Regions from separate parts of the Paenibacillus sp. cl130 genome, predicted to be linked through region 1. Evidence: riboswitches for the same ligand, from Rfam matches in the RefSeq annotation. Region 1 holds a riboswitch; the other holds the start of a gene.
The links. Region 1 has a riboswitch for S-adenosylmethionine ahead of metA (homoserine O-acetyltransferase MetA). Riboswitches for the same ligand answer to the same signal wherever they lie in the genome.

Region 1 (8,432 bases):
GAAGTGACGGACAGCCTCGGCATTCCCAACATTGGAGCGGAAGGCTTTGAAGCCGATGATTGTATCGGTACGCTTGCACGTCATTATTCGCAAAATGAGGACATGGATGTAATGATTCTCTCAGGAGATCATGATTTACTTCAATTAGTGGATGAGCGGACACGGGTCATTATTATGAAAAAAGGGCACGGCAATTATATGGTATACACCCCGGAGACCCTGCTGACTGAAAAAGGGCTTAAGCCACGTCAAGTGGTGGACCTTAAAGGCCTGATGGGGGATGCAAGCGATAATTATCCCGGAGTACGAGGTATTGGCGAGAAAACGGCACTCAAGCTGGTTCAGGAATACGACTCTATTGAGGGCATTCTGGAGAATCTGGATCAATTAACACCCTCGGTCCGTAAAAAAATTGAGAGTGATTTGGATATGCTGCATCTTTCACGCAAACTTGCTGAAATTCACTGTGGTGTACCTGTAGCATGTGCTTTGGATAGCTGTCTGCTGACGCTGGATCACGTGCAAATTGTAGACAAGTTTGAGCAGCTTGAAATGAAAAGCTTGTGTACATTGATGGGTGTCGCAACCGGATCTTAATAAAGCTGTTAGGCTTGATACGGACAATTTAAGTAAAGTAAGTAATATAGGGATGCTGACGCTTGGTGCGTTAGTGTCCTTATTTATATACCCATATGTCGACGGAGTTATATAGTCATGTGAAGGATTATATACAATTGCGATAAGGGGATTGACCTCAGGTACATTTCAGGTGAATATAGTGGAGAGAGAACCGGATTATCGAAAGGGGACAACAGCAACTATGACAGTATTGGGAGCAATTGAGGCAGGCGGTACCAAATTTGTATGTGGAATTGGCAACGAACGTGGAGAGGTACTGGAACGGGCGAGCTTTCCAACAACCACCCCAGCAGAAACAATGGAGAATGTCATCGCATTTTTTGAAGGCAAGGGCATTGAAGCATTGGGCGTAGGCTCGTTCGGGCCGATTGATCCTATCGAAGGTAGTGATACATATGGCTATATTACAACAACGCCAAAGCCACATTGGGGAAATTACAATCTGATTGGCAAACTGAAAGAGCATTTTGATGTGCCTATGGGGTTTGACACGGATGTGAATGGAGCAGCACTTGGTGAGTCTATTTGGGGTGCCGCCAAAGGATTGGACAACTGTCTGTATATTACGATAGGTACAGGCATCGGGGCGGGTGCTTTGGTTGGTGGAAAGCTGATACATGGATTATCCCACCCGGAAATGGGGCATATTCTGGTACGTCGTCACCCAGAAGATACTTACGAGGGGACATGTCCTTATCACGGAGATTGTTTGGAGGGACTGGCAGCAGGTCCTGCGCTCGAAAAAAGATGGAAGGTTAAAGGACATGAGCTTTCTGTCGATCACTCGGCCTGGGAAATGGAAGCGTACTATCTGGCACAGGCTTTAATGAGCTATGTATTAATCCTGTCACCGCAAAAAATTATTATGGGCGGGGGAGTGATGAAGCAGGACCAACTGTTCCCGCTCATTCGTACCAAGCTTCAAGAACTTTTGAACGGATACGTACAGCATTCGAGTCTGGCAACAGATATTGAGCAATATATCGTATCTCCGGGATTGGGTGACAATGCTGGATTGTGCGGTGCTCTGGCATTGGCAAAGGAAAAGCTGAATCATTAGAATTTATGGTTGACGGCACTCCAAGGTACGGTTATTATATAGGCAACAGTATAGTACGGCTCAAAAAGGGAAGCACCTTTCTTGCGAATACGCAGGATGGGTGCTTTTTTTTGCGTTTTTGTGTTGTGCGGGACTGTCTTTCAACGATATGAGGGAGGAAGAAATCATGGATATTGTATTTTTAAATCGCTTGTCCAAACGAAATGAACAGGGCTATGAGGACTTTGCTCAGGTATGGATTGGGCAGCATGAAGGGGGATGGAGTGCAGGCTGGAGCACACAGCATGTCCCGGATGAAAGTATAGACGACCTTTGGTATGAGGGCAGCTTGTGGCAGGAATTACTACATGTATACCGTCATGAGCTGGCGCTCAAAATGGCTGAGGGCTATAGGCCCTTAATCCATGGCGTATTTCATGAGCAAGAAGGATCATCAGGACGAGGACAAACGCTGCAAAAGCTGTATTGCTACAGTGATTTGTTTCCACGTGATGAAGTGTATGAGCAGTTGACGATGTGGAGACGGCAAAAGGCAGCAACGGAACGAAAAGCACCTTATTTTATCGCTACGAATCGGCTGCTTCGACTCATTAGCGTCTATCTTCCCCATACCGAAGAAGAACTGTTGGAACTGCCTGGTATGGGGCAGGGTAAAGTGTCGCAATATGGGACGGAGCTATTGGCTATTACGACACAAAATGACCGGACCACACCATTTCCGTTAAACTGGGTAACAGAGACGCTGGAAGAAGAAGTTTTTTTGTCATGGCTATACAAGCAAAAAGAGAACCAGTACAGGCAGGAGCTGAACAAATTCAGCCTAACTAGAACGATTATCGAAGGCATTTCGGACGGTCTTTCACTGGAGCATATCGGAATGAAGACAGGTTTGCATCGTAGAGAGATGATTGAAGCTGTGGAGCATTTGGACAGGGATGGCATTGATATGGAGAAGCTGATCCGCAAGGAGTTGGTGAATGTATCTGAGGAGGAGCAGGCAGCCATCTGGTCTGCTTATGAAGAGTTGGGGGATACGCTGCTCAAGCCCGTCATGCTGAAAGTGTATGGGGAAGAAAAGGCAACCGAAACAGGACTGGATCAAATTTACGAGCGTCTGCGTCTGATCCGTATACGGTTTCGTCATCAGCAGGTACCCGACCGACATGTTGGATAATATAGAACTGATTGAATAAAGCTAAAGTATTAAAGTACATTCAGGGTTCAACATACTAAAAAGCAGCAGCGAGTTCCACACAGGACACGGCTGCTGCTTTTTATGACCAAGCTGAAAATCGAAAAAAGTATCCAACTCGGTACTTTTCCCCCCTGTTCTTTTTAAACCCAGTCTTTCTTGCGGAAAATACAGAACATACTGACACCTAATGCCACCATAATACCAATGACGACAAAATAGCCATAACGTGTATGAAGCTCAGGCATATTATCGAAGTTCATCCCATATATTCCGGTAATGACTGTCAATGGCATAAATACGGTCGTAATTGCCGTAAACACACGCATAATTTCATTGGCACGGTTGGCGATACTGGATTGATAAGCTTCTCGAAGGTTACCCATCAAGTCGCGGTAAGTTTCAAAAGTCTCCGAAATTTTCACAGCATTTTCATAAATGTCGCTGAAATATTTTTGCAATTGATCGTCGATGAGCCGCAAATCCCGTTTGTTCAGGGTATTGATGACTTCTTTTTGTGGACCCAGCACTTTTTTCAGCCACAGAATCTCACTTCGTAAGCCGATGATTTCGTTCAAATGCGACTTTTTCGTATGCATTAGAATATCTTCTTCCAGCTTCTCAATGCGGACCTCAATCCGGTCACCAACCAGAAAATAGTTGTCAACAATCAAGTCGACCAACAGATACATAAAACGGTCAGGCTGGCTGACTTCTTGCTCCCACAGCATAGGCTTGAGGGTACGAAGCTCATTTATTTTCTGCTTGGTCACCGTAATGATAAAATGGCGGCCGAGAAAAATGTTCAAAGCTCGCAAAAATATTTCTTCATCATCAAAACGAATGCTATTTACAACGATAAAATAATGGCTTTCATAAATTTCAATCTTCGGACGCTGTTCTTCTTCACTCAAACAGTCTTCTACTGCAAGATCATGCATGGAAAATAAAGGCTGGAGCACTGCCAAATCATCGACATCGGCATCAATCCAATAAAAACCTTCTGCCGGTGCAGTAAGCGCCATTTCAATTTCTTCGACAGGGGTAAAAACCCCGTTGTTGACCAAACGGATTTTCATATATGTCACTCCTTATGCTCCGTCGTAACGGAAATACGTTTACCTTAAGCATAAGGAATGGACTCAGTTAGCCAGTTAGCCGGTGCGGGTAAGCGTGCACTCCCATCAAAAGCCGGAGGCTTTTGGAGCATGCAGAGCCTGGCGTCCCGTCTTTCGGCAAGCTGAAGTCATTCCTATGCTGTTGTTCAGGGATCGCCGCCTATTCGGACTCGGGTCGCCTTCCATTCCGGATTCACCTCTCAAATGTTCTTTTTTAGATTGCCACAGTATCGCAGGAAACACTCAAATCTGCACTACTGCTCCATATTTTTGCCTAATAGCACTTGTATAGTATAACGCTCGGCCTACGGCCTTTCAAGCGCAAAATCATGGGCTAAATCAACAGTAGTGGCAAGAGCTTCAGCGATAGGAGGGATATGATTTAACCTATGGAAAAGGTAGACAAAATGTGAATGCAGGGTACAAATTTAAAAGTCCCATCTTGACGAAGCCCAGCCGATGCATTAAAGTGAACAACAAGAACTTTGTGAACCTAAAATGAATATAGCGAAATCTTATCAAGAGCAGGTGGAGGGACTAGCCCGATGATACCCGGCAACCGGCGATTTTAATCGCACGGTGCTAATTCTTGCAGGACGCGCGCTTTGTACAAAGAGCGTTGCCCTGACAGATGAGAGAGGCGCATATGGATACAAATATGACCTTTCTCTAACCTGAGAAAGGTCTTTTTATTATATGCCCGGCATCTCAACAAGACGATTTTCGCAAAACTTACCGAACAAGGAGTGAGTTTACATGCCGATTAAAATCCCAGACACGCTACCTGCCAAGGAAGTGCTGGAGGGCGAAAATATTTTCGTAATGGATGAAAGCTTGGCTTATCATCAGGATATTCGTCCGTTGCGTATCGCCATTTTGAATTTAATGCCTACAAAGGAGACGACGGAAACCCAACTGTTGCGCTTGGTCGGCAATACGCCGCTGCAAGTGGACGTCACGCTGGTGCACATGAAATCTCATGTATCCAAAAATACATCGCAAGAATATTTGAACATGTTCTATAAAACGTTTGACGAGATCAAGAACAGTCGTTTTGACGGCATGGTCATTACAGGAGCCCCGGTTGAACAGCTTGAGTTTGAGGATGTGAACTACTGGGAGGAGATCCAGCAAATCTTTGAATGGACGAAAACGAATGTAACTTCGACCATGCATATCTGTTGGGCCTCACAGGCAGGCTTATACCATCATTTCGATGTCCCAAAATACGGGCTCGACTACAAATGCTTTGGCGTATTTCCACACACTGTGATTAAACCTAAAGTAAAATTGCTACGCGGCTTTGATGAACTGTTTTATGCTCCTCACTCCAGACATACGGAGGTTCGGCGGGAAGATATTGATCATATTGCCGAATTAGAAGTTTTATCCGAATCCGAGGAAGCTGGAGTGTACCTCGTAGCCACGCTTGACGGTAAACAAATTTTTGTAACTGGGCATTCTGAATATGACCCGCTTTCCCTGAAATGGGAATACGACCGCGATGTGGGCAAAGGAATGGAAGTTGAAGTCCCCAAAAATTATTTCCCTAATGATGATCCCAAGCGCACACCGCCCTCAATCTGGCGAGCGCACGCCAATTTATTATTCTCGAATTGGCTGAACTATTATGTATACCAAGAAACACCTTACGATATCGGGCCCCAGATTTAAAAAGGGGCTTGTAGTTTACCCTTGTACAGTACCACCTTGCAGTAGCGCAGCAGTATAGTCTTTGACATCCATTTTTGCAGGATATGTTATAGCACCCACTATGGAAGTTAACAGGAGGATTCATATGAGTGAGAAACAGTGGAAAATCGAAAGCAGATTGGCACAAATCGGTTCAGTAGAGGAGCCAGTAACCGGGGCTGTTAATTACCCGATTTACCAATCTACGGCGTTCCGCCATCCCCGTCTAGGTCAAAGCACAGGATTTGATTACATTCGGACGATCAATCCCACGCGAAAGGTACTGGAAGAGGCTTCTGCTGCACTTGAATCTGGTGATGCAGGTTTTGCATGTAGCTCAGGTATGGCGGCGCTGCAAACGGTATTTGCATTGTTTGGACAGGGAGATCACCTCATTGTATCGCTGGATCTGTATGGCGGGACATATCGCTTGCTGGAGCGTATTTTATCTAAATTTGGTGTAACAGCAAGTTATGTGGATACGAACGATCTTGAAGCACTCGAACAGTCATGTCGACCGAATACCAAAGCTGTATTCATAGAAACACCTACAAATCCGTTAATGATGATCACTGATATTCGAGCGGTTGCCGAGTGGGCATCACAACATCAGTTGCTTACCATTGTAGATAATACGCTGCTAACCCCATATTTCCAGCGGCCATTGGAGCTGGGCGCGGATATTGTGGTACATAGCGCAACCAAATATTTGGGCGGACACAATGATGTGCTGGCAGGGCTGATCGTAACCAAAGGCAAAGAGCTATCAGCTGAAATTTCCTTCCTGCACAATTCCATAGGGGCCGTGCTTTCCCCGAGCGACTGCTATCAGTTGATGAAGGGGATGAAGACGTTAGCGCTGCGTATGGACCGACATCAGCATAATGCAACAGTGCTATCTAACTATTTACTGACGCATCCGGCGGTGGCGGAAGTATTTTATCCAGCTCTCGAAGGCCACCCAGGTCGTGAGATTCAAAATAAACAATCCAGCGGAAATACGGGTATCTTCTCCTTTAAAGTAAAGGATGCTCGTTATGTGGAGCCTTTGCTTCGTCACATTAAGCTCATTGCGTTTGCGGAAAGTCTCGGCGGTGTGGAATCATTAATGACCTATCCCGCTGTGCAGACACATGCGGACATACCAGCAGAAATTCGGGATGCAGTCGGGGTAGATGACAGGCTGTTGCGTTTCTCCGTCGGCATTGAGCATACAGACGACCTAATTGAAGATTTGCGTTCGGCGCTGGAAGCGGCACGTCAAGAAGTAGAAGGAGGGGAGCAGCAATGATAGAGGATGCGAGAAGGATCGGCCAGGATCTGGACAAAGAGCGGAAGTTCGCTACCAAGCTGCTGCATTTCGGCTCTGAAATTGACAGTGTTACGGGGGCTTCGAGCGTCCCGATCTATCAAGCTTCTACCTTTCACCATCATGATATTTTTAATCCTCCACAGCATGACTATAGCCGTTCAGGTAATCCGACACGACAAGCTTTGGAGGATTATATCGCCTTATTAGAAGGCGGAGCTAGCGGTTTTGCCTTTGCATCAGGTATGGCGGCCATCTCTACTACATTTATGCTCTTGTCTGCTGGAGATCATGTCATTGTTTCAGAGGACGTATATGGAGGAACATATCGACTGCTGACCTCCATTTTGAAACGGATGAATATCGAAACGACCTTTGTTGACATGACGGACCTCAACCTTGTGAAAGAGGCGTTACAGGAGAATACAAGGGCTGTATATATGGAAACCCCGTCCAATCCGACACTCAAAATTACCGATGTAGCAGGAATAACCTCTTGGGCACAGGATAACGGACTTTTGACGCTATTGGATAATACTTTTATGACACCTTATTATCAACGTCCGATTGAGCAGGGTGTCGATATTGTATTGCACAGTGCGACCAAGTTTCTGGGCGGACACAGCGATGTGCTGGCAGGACTTGCGGTAGCACGTACCGAATCGCTGGGGAGACAAATCAAGCAGCTCCAAAATGGACTGGGTACCGTGCTGGCTCCGCAGGAATCATGGTTGCTCATGCGCGGTATGAAGACACTGGAGGCTCGTATGGCTCACAGCGAAAAGAGTGCAGCAAAGCTCGCCAATTGGCTGAACGAGCGCAACGACATTGAGGCGGTGTACTACCCGGGTCTGGAGAATCATCCAGGACGTGAAGTTCATGAGCGTCAATCCAGCGGTTATGGTGCAGTGATATCGTTTGATGTGGGTTCTGGTGAGCGTGCAAAAGAAGTCCTCAGTCGCGTACGTATTCCAATTGTAGCGGTGAGTCTGGGAGCTGTGGAAAGCATCTTGTCGTATCCGGCGATGATGTCACACGCGGCTATGCCCCATAGTGTACGATTGGAGCGCGGGATTACGGACGGATTACTTCGTTTCTCCGTAGGTCTGGAGGATATTGACGACCTGATTAGTGATCTGGATGAGGCGCTGCGCTAGAGCGTTAGCACATCAGTAGTATCTTTGTCGTCTTCAGGCAGGGAGCAAATATGTACAGTACTAAACAGCAAGTTTCCATTCATTCAGGAGGCTTGCTGTTTTCTATAAGAATGACATGAAGGACAGTGTGAAAAAATGCACTTTTCAGTTCTGTTTTCTTATTTCTTGGCTATATGCAATGTTGAGATAAGCTTGGCAGTTGCCTGTTTTCCTAGGTGAAAAGCAGAAAGAAGCGGGAATAAGTATGGTTCCTTACCTAAAGATA
Region 2 (8,432 bases), on a different contig from region 1:
TGCTTAAAATGCTGGAATAATCGCGCCTTGGTATTTATCTTCGATGAATTTTTTAGTTTCTGGAGATTGCAAAGCTTTGATCAGCTTCTGAATCGCTTCGGAATCTTTATTATCAGGACGTGCTACCAGAACGTTAGCATAAGGAGAATCTTTATCTTCCAGTGCCAATGCATCCTTTGTCGGGTTCAGCTTCGCTTCCAGAGCGTAGTTCGTGTTGATCAACGCAATATCCACTTCAGGCAACTGACGTGGCAGCATAGCCGCTTCCAAAGTCTTGAATTCCAAATTTTTCGGATTCTCTGTAATATCTTTCACCGTGGATTCAATGTTTCCTTCGTCTTTCAACTTAATCAGACCTTGCTTGGATAACAGCAGCAAAGCACGGCCTCCGTTTGTCGCATCGTTCGGAATGGCTACAGTTGCGCCATCTGGGATTTCATCAAGCTTTTTATATTTTTGGGAGTAGATACCGAATGGCTCCAAATGAACTGCGCCCACAGAAACCAGATCCATTTTGCGCTCTTTGTTCATCACATCCAAGTAAGGTACATGTTGAAAGAAGTTAGCATCCAGTTGCTTGTCAAACAATTGTACGTTCGGCTGTACATAGTCGTTAAACTGAACGACTTGGAGACGAACCCCTTCTTTTTCCAACTGAGGCTTGATCGCTTCCAAAATTTCCGCATGCGGCACAGGAGAAGCTCCAATTTTCAGCTCCACTTCACGTGGTGATCCGCCTGTATTTTCGGTCGCATTGTTTGTATCCGATGTTGTGCTCTTTGTACCGCAAGCCGCCAGCACCGCAATTAATGTCAAGCTTAGTACAGCCAATACCCATTTCTTCATGTTATTACCCCTCCAATAATTTGTAATATTCAGGATCAGACGTCCTGATCAATAAGGATATCTATATGTTTTCCCTATTTTCGAGTATAATGCCGCACGAGACGATCCCCCGCCATTTGCAGCAATTGTACCAATACGACCATCAGCACGACCGCAACGATCATGACAGCCGTTTCATAACGATAATAGCCGTAGTTGATAGCCAGTGTACCCAGTCCACCGCCCCCGATCATCCCGGACATTGCCGTGTAGGATACGAGTGTAACGACGGTAATGGTTAATGCAGCGAGCAGACCCGGAAGTGCCTCACGTAACAGCACACGCCGGATAATTTGTCCTGTCGAGGCACCCATCGCTTGTGCGGCTTCAATGACGCCCTTGTCCACTTCACGCAGAGACGTTTCGACAAGACGTGCGAAGAATGGGGCAGCCCCAATAACCAATGGTGGAATGGTTCCCAACACCCCGGTCGAGGTACCTACCAGCGATCGTGTAAAAGGAATAAGTGCAACGATCAAAATGATAAATGGTACGGAACGTAAAATGTTAACGATGAATGATAATACAATGTATATCACCTTCATCAGAGTTAACGAGGAGCGACTCGCCAGAAACAATAATATGCCAAGCGGCAAACCAATAATGAGGGTGAACAATGCGGATGCTCCGAGCATCTGAAGGGTTTCCAGAGTAGAATTTCCCAGCTCTTCCCAACTCACTTGTGAAAAATCAAGTTCGCTCATTGTCCGATCACCTCCACATCAAGTCCTTGCCCAGACACTTCGCGCAGCGTTTGCTCTATATCCTCATGGTTTCCTTCAAAACGAACGATCAGCTGTCCATAGGGTACATTTTTAATCGTAGATATGGTTCCCTGCAAGATCGCAAAATCAACACCAGTGCTTCGAGCCGTACGCGACAGAATCGCATCATATGTTTTACTGCCCAAGAAGGAGATACGCACCACCTGCGCCGACTCACCGCCACCTGCTGCCGCAATCGCTGCTTGCAACTCCTCGGGATGTTCTGACTCCCGTTGGATAAAGTCCTTGGTTACCTGGTGCTGTGGCTTCAAAAATACTTCCGCCACTGGGCCTTGCTCCACGATGTCGCCCTGATGAATGACGCCAACTCGATCACAAATGCTTTGAATGACATGCATTTCATGTGTAATCAGCACGATGGTTAAATTAAAGCGCTGATTAATATCCAACAGCAATTTCAGGATAGACCCCGTCGTTTGCGGATCAAGCGCAGAAGTCGCTTCGTCACACAGCAATACATGAGGATCACTAGCCAGCGCCCGCGCAATTCCTACCCGCTGCTTCTGTCCACCTGAGAGCTGTGACGGATACTTTCCACTGTGTTCTTCCAGACCCACCAGTTCCAGCAGCTCACGAACCTTCATGTCCAGCTTTTCCCTGGGAGTGTTTACCAACCGCAAAGGAAATGCAATATTGTCATACACCGTTGCCGAAGATAACAAATTAAAATGCTGAAAAATCATTCCGATTTTTCGACGTTGCTTCTGTAACTGGGATTGACTCACAGTAGCGAGGTTTACCCCGTCTACCCATACTTCACCTGAAGTAGGGCGTTCCAATAAATTAATACAGCGGATCAATGTACTTTTCCCCGCCCCGGAGTGACCAATCACTCCGAATATTTCTCCACGCTTTATAGAAAGATTCAACCCAGATAGCGCATTAACGCGTCGGTTGCCTTTGCCATAATGCTTGGTTAACTGCTTAAGCTCTATCAACGTGCTGCGACCCCCTTCACTTCTTCCTTACCCTTTTAACCAGTTGTCATCTCTCAGAATTGTATAAAATCGCTATTTATTTATACAAAAAAGAGCCCCTTTCACAGAATGAAAAGGGCCCCACCTTGCGAACCTTTTCTCATCTGCCAAAATCGCTATAACTCTAGCGGTTTTGTAGGAATTAGCACCATCATGTTCCCTCCCAGTGTATTACACCGGGAAAGAACGGGTTGCCGGGCTTCATCGGGCCAGTCCCTCCACCTCTCTGGATAAGAAAAATATGTTAAACTCCAGCTTTAGCTGTCCGTTAAGTTTATATAAAAAAAACATAATTCAAGCATTTTTCTGAAACTAGGTTTCAGTATAGATAGTTTACATTGCTTTGTCAAAGGATATTTTCTATCATATTTTTGGGCGTACTGCCCGGTTCTCCCATTGTTTCGCAGTATGAGTAAAGGCGTTTGACAGCGACCGACATACCATTTCCAAGCCCTGCTGCAAATCTTCCAAATGGTGATCAAGGTCCTCCAGTTGGATTTTTCCATACAAAGCTCGGTGTCGTTGCCAGAGATCATCCTGCATTTCCGTATTCATATAGTGTATCTCCGTATTCCGACGCTTACGCAGCCGATTGATGGCATCGTTGTAAGTATCCTTGATATCAATTAAATTATCGGTCAATACAGGATGCATTTTGAGATACTTGAGCTGCCGCAACACGGTAAAATACGAATAGTGCGCCTTATACTGCCCTGTTTTTAAATCATACAGATCATTTAGCCAGTTACCCAGCTTATCCAAAATAGAGAAAACCCGAACAAACCCATCTTTATAAAAGAAAACATATAACGCATAATCGGATTTTTCATCCTCACTCATATCTTCAGCATATCCGGCTTTCACTTTCATACGGAAAAAGGCGGAAGCATGATGGCTCTGCTCCAGTTCATCCAGAGATGACATTAGACCGCGTGTTAAAATATCCGCCTTCCGAAAATCGTGGGTCGGATCTCCACCAGCCTGAATTTGCCGCTCCAGCAGGTTCAACATAGCTGACATGCTATTCATGGCATCTAGCAGGATGCCTTTGTTCACACGTGGTGGCTCACCCAGTAGCTTGCGTATCATGCTTACGCCTCCTTATAAATGTAAAATCCGGCTGTAGGTTTAATTAGGGCGTCAAGCGAAATAACTCGTCCATCGTTGATCTACAAGCTTAACAATATCCTCACGCGGTAACACCTCATCTGGATACCCCGGCTTCATACGCGCATCCACTACAATCGGCAGCTTATAGTTCAGATGATGCAAACGCACTTCGCTGTCTGCGTACATATCTGTAGCCGGGTTAAAGCGTGTGAATACCGTCCACAGGAACGAGGCTTGAGAGCGAACGACTTCTTTGGCATCGTCTACAATGAAGACGAGCGGCCACTCTTGCTCACCCGCTGCTAATCGCTCCAAAACACGTGCCGCCAGCTCAGGCTCCTGCTCAAAGGACGCACCCGATACGACGAGGCAACCTCCGCAATAGGGCTCAATTTCACGAATTCCCGGCAGATCGCCTCCCTCATAAGCACGAGGCAATTCACGTACAGGCTCACCTATCCCCATCAGGATGGCCTTACTGCCATGATTCAGCTTGCGGCCTGTGTAATCGAGTGTATCGTGTGACGTGTGATTGAAAATAAATAAATCCCTTGCTGGATTAAATCGCTCCAGAATGGTTTCCAGCAGCAGGTTAAAGTCAGATAAATCAATTACTCGATCCGTCAGCATCAGGAACTTTGTCAACGATAATTGACCTTGACCCAAAATGGTAAAACCGGATACAAGCGCTTCACGGGAGTAGCTTTCACGTACGACTGCCGCTGCCAGCGCATGTACGCCCGTTTCCGCATACGCCCACAGGGACTTGACGGAAGGCATCACAAGCGGATAGGCAGGCGACAGCAGACGTTGCAAAAACTCACCGAGATAGTAGTCTTCTTGCCGAGGCTTACCTACAATGGTTGCCGGATAAATGGCATCCTTGCGGTGATGCATATGTTTGACATGAAATACAGGGAAATCATGCTGTAATGAGTAATAGCCAAAATGATCACCAAACGGGCCTTCCGGACGGCGTTCATGAGGCGGTACATAACCGCTGATTGCAAATTCTGCTTCTGCTGGAATCCGGTGACCCCCGAGCGGGTCTTCTGTCATGGGCAGCTTGCCTCCCATAATAAGCGAAGCCAGCAACAGCTCAGGCAAGTTTTCCGGTGCTGGCGCAATGGCAGACGCAATCAGGGCAGGCGGGCCACCGATGATAATCGTCGTAGGCAATGGCTCATTACGCAGTTCCGCTTCATGATAATGAAAACCGCCGCCTTTATGAATTTGCCAGTGAATGCCCGTCGTCTGATCATCATAAATCTGAATGCGGTACATCCCCAAATTATGATCCTTGGGCTGACCTGGCTTCTCAGTATACACGAGTGGAAGCGTAATAAACGGCCCTCCATCCTCATGCCAACTGGTCACTTTAGGCAGTGGTGCCAGCGGAGCCTCTGTACGGCGAACTCCCAATACAGGGGCCTCGCTATGAGATACTGTTTTTAGCCCTACTTTTAGCATGTCCTTAATCAGGCCACGTTCATTCCACAATGCTTTGGGTGTAGGTGGAAACAATGTTTTGGTCGCTCCTACAATCGCATCCATCAGTTGCTCTGGGCGCGGGCCAAAAGCCATGTCCACACGGCGATTTGTGCCAAACAGATTACTGGCTACAGGAAACGGGGTTCCTTTTACATTCGTGAACAGAAGTGCCGGCCCTTCTTCCTCAATGACTCTTCGATGAATCTCAGCCAGCTCCAGGTAAGGATCGACAGGTGCCTCTATAATTTTAAGATGATTTTCTTTACGCAGCGCTTCAATAAATTGGCGCAAATTCTGGTAGATCAACTGGACGACTCCTCCTAAGCAAATCAAGCCCTCGAGAAACTCGCGGGCCTGGTTTGTTTCTTATATGCTATTATACGTGTTAAAACGCCTCTTGGGCAAAAATCCGCTTCACTACGATTCATGAAATGCTTAGGTACGTTGTGCTTGGGTCGAAACAAACTTGCGGTCCGGTGACAATTGCCATACACGGTAGCTCAGATAAGCCAAAATCGAGAACAACGATGCAATCACCAGCATATGTCCCAGCACGATAAACATGTAGATTTCAGGTTTGTTGACGTACAACAAGATAATTCCAATCACCACTTGAAGCAAGATTAACAAGACCGATACGACACCCAATATACGGATATCCCGGTGATTCGGGTGATAACGGTATGAGTAGTGACCCACAGCCAAGATAATGACGAACAGCAGACCAGCTGAAATCTGATGAAGCAGCAGTGGAGATATGAAGCCCCCAATATTTACAACCTTCTGGATGACCGAGTGACTAAGCAACGCCCCTGAATAGACAGCAATATAGGTATAGATCGTCGATAACCATATAAAGTTACGAAAGCCCCGACTGACAGGCCCAGGAATCAGACGCGGGGTGTGGCGTGAATCTGCATGCTCCTGCCAGGCCCCCAACGTCATCATAGTTGCACTGGCAAAGGCGATAAGCGCAAAGCCAAAATGCATTCCCATGACTGCAGCCGATTGGGAGAAGACGACAGCCAACGCCCCCATTGCACCTTGTATGATGACAAACATGAGCGTGAGCAGCGAGAATAGCTGCAAATCCTTCCGATGCTTCATAAACAGCAAAAAGCCAACAAATGAGGCGATAGAAAGAATCCCGGCCATGGCACTGACGGAGCGATGAGAGAACTCAATAAGGGATGCGATCGTATGTGCCGGAACCAGCTTACCATTGCACAGCGGGAATTCCCGGCCACAGCCGAGACCAGAATCCGTTCGCGTCACGACACCTCCACCGAAGGTAGCCAAAAACATGACAATACATGTTACGAGTGCCAGCCATTTTAATATTCTGATTTTGTTATTCAAAGAATTCACCCGTATCCTTCCAAATATAATATTTATTCACTTTATATGTTGTGAAATGATCACTTAAAGTAATTATAACTGATATATCGTTCCTTGACATACGAGCTTTGTTGACAAAATGTGAACGTGTCCGTGAGAAAGCCGCCCCCTGAGAAGGAAGCGGCTTTCTGAATGTCTTGATGTTATTTTGCCAAGCTCGCGTGGACTTCAACAGCCCGATCCAAAAATTGCTCAATCTCTTCGCGGGATTTGCGCAGTCTGTTCACCAGACGTACCAGTTCTCGCCCTTCACTGTAAGCGATAAAGCTAGGAATCCCCAATACATTTTGCTCTTGACTGACGCTTTCGGCCTGTTCTACATCAATCTCAATTAATGTAAGCTTATCTGCATATTGTTGTTCCACATCAGGCATGAACGGATCGATGAAATGACAATCCTTACACCAGTCCGCCTTAAACACAGCCACCGTAACGCCCGGAGTGGATATTGCCTTATTAAAGTCTTCATGAGAGACGATTTTTTGCATGGATGATTCCTCCTTAAATTCTTTTAGTGCTGAAAAGATTGCACTTTCTATTGTAACGCCAAGTGAAGCTTTTGCACACTACCCCATTCTACTCACATGCCGATTGGAAGCCCTCTCATTGAGGCATACTAAAGATATACTTAAGAATCCACATAAGCGTCGACATCCTAACAGCATACCCAACATACTTGGCAGGATACGGGGATGCTTGCAGTTGGAAAGGAGGTTAATTTAGTCATGTCTCTTACCGAATGGCTCCATACAGCATCTCGACAGCTTCAAGGAGGGCTAAAGTTACTGGGTTCCGTTCCCCGTGTTGCAGAGGAAGCTTGGGAGGGCAAACGGGCGGCTTGGACCGAATCCCGCAAATTACGCTCCCCCTTGCGTGAACTAGCGTGGGATTATCATACGGCACAGGCCGCTATGAATGAAGCTGAAGCGATAATGCTGGTGAACGGACCCGCTACGCGTCCCTCTTCTCTGAATATGCCCTTATGCGAAACAGACTGTGAGCTACTGGAGAGGATCAAGAACGATACAGCACAGGAGAATCGCAGCAACGTCACCCGCACTGCCGCTTACCTTGAATGCTATCGTGGCTACCCGGAGTTACACTGGGCATTACTGGCCCACCTGGTTTCTCGTAATGGCGGCTATAATATGACCGATCTGAAAGGGGAACTGATTGGCAACCTGTTCGGTGAACAGGAAAAGGAATGGCTGTATCGGCTACTGGAGCGCTGTAACGCCCTTATTTTTCAAGACGCTTATCCGCAGTTGCAACTTTACATGCACAGCCGTCATTTAGGTCGAAGTTGCTTTCATTTGTTGCCTTATTTTCACGTTTCGCCATTCATGAAGCCCTTTTGGGAACGTTTCTGGGCTTGGCGGGATAGCTCTCTGTTGACTGTGGCGCTCATCATTAATGAACAAAACTATATTGAAGGACGTGTGGTAAAAGATCCGTATTTTCAAAAATTTGTGACACACAAGCCGGGGTTTTATTTGCATGACTGGCTCCAGCTTAATCAGGTTATATTTCCACTTGGACTAAACGGTGGACTTGCTGGACTAGTAATGGAGCGTTTCGGCCATTTGGACGAGCGGATCGGCTTTGGCAAAAGTCTCTATGCTATGCTCTTCGGCCATCAGCAGGTGCTGGACCAGGTATCCGCATTCGCTAACAGTGTGCCGCATACAGGTTCACGCAGCGACTATTGGCCCGGATTGTTCACCCCGAATGAACAAAAAGCGCTGCACTCTCCAGATGAAAGTGCAACGCTTTTAGCACATGAATG

Region 2: another riboswitch for S-adenosylmethionine. It lies ahead of BM358_RS18125 (methionine ABC transporter ATP-binding protein); the one in region 1 lies ahead of metA (homoserine O-acetyltransferase MetA).

The regions. Positions count from the first base shown of each region.
Region 1 is NZ_FOYG01000001.1:802,720-811,151, reverse strand. It holds gene BM358_RS03790 (5'-3' exonuclease) at 1-597, shown strand, start outside; gene BM358_RS03785 (ROK family protein) at 821-1,699, shown strand; gene BM358_RS03780 (HRDC domain-containing protein) at 1,866-2,873, shown strand; gene corA (magnesium/cobalt transporter CorA) at 3,035-3,970, opposite strand; SAM riboswitch class I at 4,522-4,647, shown strand; gene metA (homoserine O-acetyltransferase MetA) at 4,766-5,683, shown strand; gene BM358_RS03765 (PLP-dependent transferase) at 5,808-6,992, shown strand; gene BM358_RS03760 (aminotransferase class I/II-fold pyridoxal phosphate-dependent enzyme) at 6,989-8,167, shown strand.
Region 2 is NZ_FOYG01000006.1:297,380-305,811, forward strand. It holds gene BM358_RS18115 (MetQ/NlpA family ABC transporter substrate-binding protein) at 4-846, opposite strand; gene BM358_RS18120 (methionine ABC transporter permease) at 921-1,589, opposite strand; gene BM358_RS18125 (methionine ABC transporter ATP-binding protein) at 1,586-2,608, opposite strand; SAM riboswitch class I at 2,745-2,884, opposite strand; gene BM358_RS18130 (Cthe_2314 family HEPN domain-containing protein) at 3,011-3,736, opposite strand; gene BM358_RS18135 (UbiD family decarboxylase) at 3,788-5,554, opposite strand; gene BM358_RS18140 (COX15/CtaA family protein) at 5,684-6,616, opposite strand; gene BM358_RS18145 (thioredoxin family protein) at 6,790-7,134, opposite strand; gene BM358_RS18150 (DUF2515 family protein) at 7,372-8,432, shown strand, end outside.